One region of the Pantoea sp. PA1 genome, then DNA from elsewhere that is predicted to be linked to it. Evidence: predicted binding sites of a transcription regulator. Region 1 holds the regulator's gene; the other holds the start of a gene.

What was found. The regulator CRP, encoded in region 1, controls carbon source genes, mostly activating them, when cyclic AMP is high. The targets are predictions, from matches to a motif close to ATGTGANNNNNNTCACAT.
Region 2: AC1V0D_RS09530 (YfcZ/YiiS family protein) is a predicted target of CRP. The motif match lies at 1,428-1,445, and genes of this name have one in related genera.

The regions. Positions count from the first base shown of each region.
Region 1 is NZ_JBXGEE010000005.1:20,726-23,858, forward strand. It holds gene AC1V0D_RS17685 (OsmC family protein) at 162-566, opposite strand; gene crp (cAMP-activated global transcriptional regulator CRP) at 870-1,502, shown strand; gene AC1V0D_RS17695 (YccS/YhfK family putative transporter) at 1,560-3,133, shown strand, end outside.
Region 2 is NZ_JBXGEE010000001.1:1,989,930-1,993,062, forward strand. It holds gene fadI (acetyl-CoA C-acyltransferase FadI) at 1-880, opposite strand, end outside; gene AC1V0D_RS09530 (YfcZ/YiiS family protein) at 1,039-1,335, opposite strand; gene fadL (long-chain fatty acid transporter FadL) at 1,694-2,977, shown strand; gene AC1V0D_RS09540 (hypothetical protein) at 3,094-3,133, opposite strand, start outside.

The DNA.
Region 1 (3,133 bases):
TCCGATCTGACCCGGTTTCCTGCGCAGGCACGGCCTGACAGCGAACCACCACAAATCGATCCGACCCGGTTTTCTGCGCAGGCACAGTCTCAAAGTGAATTCCCCCATCCAGGCACGGCCTCACACCGGACTGCCAGCAACTTTAAAAAAACCTGCGGCTATTACAGCTCAACCACCTCATAGCTGTGCGTCATCGTCACCCCTTTCCCCAGCATGATGGCCACCGAGCAATATTTTTCAGCAGAAAGATCCACCGCGCGTGAGACCGCTTTATCCTGGAGTGCTTTGCCACTCACGATAAAATGCAGGTTGATGTGCGTAAAGATTCGCGGCGCCTCTTCACGACGTTCTGAGGTCAGTTTTACTTCACAATCAGCCACATCGTTGCGGCCTTTTTGCAGAATTGATACCACATCGATCGCGCTGCATCCGCCCGCCGCCATCAGCACCATCTCCATTGGGCTGGGCGCTTTATCCCCTGAATTGCCATCCATCAGGATCTGATGGCCGGAGGATGACTCACCAAGGAATGTCATCCCTTCTACCCATTTCACTCTTGCCTGCATGATTTTTGCTCCGGAATACGCTGTTTTGTCGCCAGAGTACGCTTTCGCCTGATAAACAGCAATCCAGAGAAATCCGCCCTTAGCTGAAGCGAGACAACAGAAGACAGTCGGCAAAAGCTGTGCTACAAACAGAGCTGAAAATATTTTTCGTCACCCGATGGCGAAGCCGGGAAGAATGATGCGCACTGCGCCTGATGCGGCCCGAATAATTTCCTGAAAAGGAAACGCTTGAAGCTTTCACCGCCTGACAGGGAAAACTGCCCCCTGTATTTTGGGCACGATTACAACAGAGGATAATAGCGAATGGTTCTCGGCAAACCGCAAACAGACCCTACACTCGAATGGTTCCTGTCCCATTGCCATATTCACAAGTATCCATCCAAAAGTACGCTGATTCACCAAGGTGAAAAAGCTGAAACGCTTTACTACATCGTGAAAGGTTCCGTCGCGGTTCTGATTAAAGATGAAGAAGGCAAAGAGATGATTCTTTCCTACCTGAATCAGGGGGATTTCATCGGCGAGCTTGGCCTGTTTGAAGAAGGTCAGGAGCGCAGCGCCTGGGTTCGTGCTAAAAGCGCGTGCGAAGTGGCGGAAATCTCCTACAAGAAATTCCGCCAGCTGATTCAGGTGAACCCTGACATCCTGATGCGACTCTCATCGCAGATGGCGCGTCGCCTGCAGGTGACGTCAGAAAAAGTGGGTAACCTCGCTTTCCTCGACGTGACCGGACGCATTGCACAGACTCTGCTTAATCTGGCGAAACAGCCAGATGCCATGACGCATCCCGACGGCATGCAAATTAAAATTACCCGTCAGGAAATTGGCCAGATTGTAGGTTGTTCACGCGAAACCGTGGGCCGTATTCTGAAGATGCTGGAAGATCAGAATCTGATCTCTGCACACGGTAAAACCATCGTCGTTTACGGCACCCGCTAATTCCTGTCATCCACGGCGTGATGTTCGCATCACGCCGTTATTGTTTGTGCTGAGCCGATGTGGCGTCGAATTATTTATCACCCTGAAGTGAACTATGCCCTGCGGCAAACGCTGGTGCTCTGCCTGCCGGTCGCGCTGGGCTGGCTGGCTGGCGACCTGCAAAAAGGTCTGCTGTTCTCGTTAGTCCCCGCCTGCTGCAACATTGCCGGTCTCGATACCCCGCATAAACGCTTCTTCAAACGTCTGATTGTGGGCGGCAGCCTGTTTGCGCTTGGCAGCTTCCTGATCCAGTGGCTTACCCTGCATGCGGTTCCGCTGCCGCTAATCCTGTTTGCGATGCCCCTGTTGCTGGGTGTCACCGGGGAGATCAGCCCGCTGCATGGCCGCCTGCTCTCCGGCACCCTCATCGCCGCTATTTTTACCCTGAGCCTGACGGGCCGCATGCCCATCTATGTGCCGCCGCTGCTCTATATCGGCGGCACCCTCTGGTATGGCGTGTTTAACTGGTTCTGGTTCTGGCTGTGGAAAGAGCAGCCGATGCGCGAAAGCCTGAGTCTGATCTACCGCGAGCTGGCGAACTACTGCGACGCCAAATATACCCTGCTGACGCAGCTGACCGATCCGGAGAAGGCGCTGCCGCCGCTGCTGGCTCGCCAGCAGAAAGTGGTCGATTTGATCAACACCTGTTATCAGCAGATGCATATGCTGTCGGCGAGCCGCGACAATAGCCATAAACGGCTGACGCGCGCCTTTCAGGTGGCGCTGGATCTGCAGGAGCACATCTCGGTCAGCCTGCACCGGCCGGAAGAGGTGCAGAAACTGGTTGAGCAGAGCCATGCTGAAGCGGTGATCCGCTGGAACGCCAAAACCATCTCAGCCCGGCTGCGGGTGCTGGCCGATACCATTCTCTACCACCAGTTAGCCGATCGTTTTGCGATGGATAAACAGCTTGGCGCGCTGGAGAAGATCGCCCGTCAGCATCCCGACAATCCGGTGGGCCACTTCTGCCTTTATCACTTCAACCGCATTGCGCGGGTGCTGCGCACCCAGAAACCGCTTTACCAGCGCGACCTGATGGCTGACCGCCAGCGCCGTCTGCCGCTGCTCCCGGCGCTGCGCAGCTACCTCTCATTTCGCTCCTCAGCGCTGCGCACTGCCGGTCGCTTTGCGGTCATGCTGATGCTGGGCAGCGCGCTGGCGCTCTTCTTCAACATCCCTAAGCCCTACTGGATTCTGATGACGATCATGTTCGTCAGCCAGAACGGCTACAGCGCCACCCGCGTCCGTATCCAGCACCGTGCGCTCGGCACCTTTGCCGGTCTGGTGGTCGCGGCGGCCACACTGCGTCTGGCGGTGCCGGAACCTGTCGTCCTGCTGGTGATGCTGGCGATTACCTTTATCAGCTATCGCTTTACCCGTCAGTTTTATGGCTGGTCGATGATTGGCTTTACGGTCACCGCGGTTTACTCGCTGCAGCTCCTCTCACTGAATGGCGCGCAGTTTCTGCTGCCGCGACTGATGGATACGCTGATGGGCTGTCTGATCGCCTTTGGCGGCATGATCTGGCTCTGGCCGCAGTGGCAGAGTGGCTTACTGCGGCAAAATGCCCATGACGCGCTGGAAACCTATCA
Region 2 (3,133 bases), on a different contig from region 1:
CCAGTTCCCTGGCGCGCCCTTCCCGCATCAGAATGACGGCTGCCGCGCCATCCGTCAGCGGCGTGCTGTTGGCGGCGGTAACGCTGCCGTGCTGGCGGTCAAAGGCGGGACGCAGTCGGGCGTAATCCTCTGCTTTAGCGTTCATCCGCACGTTATTGTCCTGATCGATTGCGGCTTTCCACGGCGGTACAAAGGCTGCCATGACTTCCTGGTTCAGTACCCCGGATTGCCAGGCTCTGGCGGCATGCTGATGGGAGCGGAGGGCCAGCGCATCCTGAGCCTCACGGGTGATACCGTAGCTTTTCGCCATCTGCTCGGCCGTGTCCCCCATCCGCAGGCCGGTCGAGTACTCCGCCACCGCAGGCGGCACCGGCAGCAGATCGCGCGGACGCAGCCGTTTAAGGATATGCAGTTTCTGCCCCAGACTGCGGGCCTTGTTGAGATCCACCAGCGCGCGGGCCAGCGTTTTAGTGACCCCAATCGGCAGCACTGATGAGGAGTCTGCCCCGCCAGCAATAGCAGCAGAAACCGTACCCGCCATCAGGCTCTCTGCCACATTCGCCACCGCCTGAAAACTGGTGGCGCAGGCACGACTGACGCTGTAGGCGTCGGTATTCACATTCAGCCCGCTGCTTAAGACAATTTCACGCGCAATGTTTGGCGCTTCCGGCATCTGTACTACCTGACCAAATACCAGCAGCTCAATCACGTCAGCCGGTAACTCACTGCGCACCATTAATTCGCTGACCACCATCCGTCCCAGCTCGATGGCGGGAATGCCATGAAAGCCAGTCGCCTGGCGTAAGAAAGGGGTTCGTAACCCGTGGGTAATTGCGATGCGTTCGCCATCACGCGTCAGCAGCGGCTGCGCTTTGCTCATTGTTCTCACCTGTAGCCGGGACTGTGGCATCATTGCCTGAAGAGGTCTGACCTGATCAGTGTTAACCACAAGCGGGTGAGCCGCCAATAGCAGAAAGGAAAAAGTGCGAAGGGAAACACGAAATTGAAAAACGCCGCGCTGAGGCGGCGTAAGAGGCGCTAACGCAGGCCGAGCTGGAAAATCAGGGTTTCAGCCTGGCAGCTGAAGGTGAAATCGATATCCAGCTGCACGCCCTGATCGACATCGCTGAACCGGACGTCAATCACACAGGGTTCCGATTCCACCTGACGGGCACGCTCAGTCAGCCGGGCGGCTTTGGCTTCCGCATCCTGTCGCTGCGGAAACCACTCTGACCAGCTGGCGGTGCAGTCGGTATTATCCATTACGGTGCCGACATCAACGCAGCAACAGGCAGCGGTTTCGGTCGCACTGCATTTTTTAATGGCATCAGTCATCTTTCTCTCCTGCCCCGGCTTCGGGTGAGTTAAGCGATTTTATGGCCGGAATTTTACCCGCTTGCGATAAGATGCGCCACGCGACTGTGGCTAAGTGACGAATATCACAATAAAAATTGATCCAGAACAAACTGGAATCGGTATGCTGTCTTCATCAGGGTGCTTTTTGTTATGCAGATCGAATTTTAAGCGATCAACTCTGAAATATTTTAAAAACAATATTGCAACTTGCACACAGGTCGGACCTATACTCTCCGCACTGGTCTGATATGTGCGTTTACCGTCAGTCCCTACAATCCGCCGTCCTTTGTTACGCGACGTTATAGCGTTAAATAATAATTCACATGAGGTTGTGGTCATGAACCATAAGAACCTGTTCGCAAAGTCAGCCGTGGCGGCTGCAGTGGCGCTTGTCTCTTCACACGTTTACGCAGCTGGGTTTCAGTTAAATGAGTTCTCTACGATTGGTTTAGGTCGCGCCTACTCAGGCGAAGGGGCAATGGGCGATACGGCGGCATCCGCCAGCCGTAACCCGGCAACGATGGCGTTAATGGATCGCCCGGAGTTTTCCATCGGTGCGGTTTATATTGACCCGGATGTGGATATCACGGGCCGCAGTCCGACGGGTCGCAGCCTGGATGCCAGCAACATCGCCCCGAATCAGTGGATACCCAATATTCATTACGTTCAGCCCATCAACGATCAGTGGTGGATTGGCGCATCGGCAACCTCTAACTATGGCTTAGCGACAGAGTTTAATAATGGTTACACCGCTGGCGGCTACGGCGGTAAAACGGACCTGATGACCGGCAACTTAAACCTCAGCACCGCTTACCGGTTTAATGAGCACTTCAGCGTGGGCGTCGGTTTTGATGCGGTTTATGCCAAAGCGAAAATTGAACGCTATGCCGGTGAATCAGGCGCGAGACTGGGCGTGCCGGCTGATACACAGGTTGCCCATCTGAAAGGCGACGAGTGGGGCTACGGCTGGAATGCCGGTATCCTGTATGAAGTGGATGAAAATAACCGCTTCGGCTTCAGCTATCGTTCAGAGGTGAAGATCGACTTTGATGGCGATTACAAAAGTAATCTGTCCTCCCGTCTGAATGCGGTCAACAACCCGGAAGTGTCAGGCGTGCCTTTTGGTACCAACGGCACGACGGTTCCGGGCGCGTTAACCCTGAATCTGCCGGAGATGTGGGAAGTGTCGGGCTGGCATAAAGTGGCTCCGCAGTGGGCGGTTCACTACAGCATGGCGTACACCAGCTGGAGTCAGTTCCAGGAGCTGAAAGCCACCGGTTCTCAGGGCCAGACACTGTTCTATAAAGATGAAAGCTTCCACGATGCCTACCGTATCGCGCTGGGCACCACCTATTTCTACGACAGCAACTGGACGTTCCGCACCGGTATCGCATTTGATGACAGCCCGGTGCCAGCCGATAAACGCTCTATCTCCATCCCGGATCAGGATCGTTTATGGCTGAGTGCGGGTACGTCGTACGCCTTCAACGATAACGCCTCGGTCGATCTGGGCATCTCCTATATGCACGGACAGAAAGTGACGGTGAAAGAAGGTCCTTATACCTTTAACTCAGAAGGCAAGGCCTGGCTTTACGGCGCGAACTTTAACTACAAGTTCTGACCGGCGGGTGGGATTCAAAAAGGCGACTCGGATGAGTCGCCTTCAGACTGCTGACCTATTCCAACTGATGCCCCGCAGGCGCGGGGGTACACGCACACAACAGAAGATTAAGGGTATCAGATACCCTTGTTAAAACCTCTGTTACCGAACTGATGC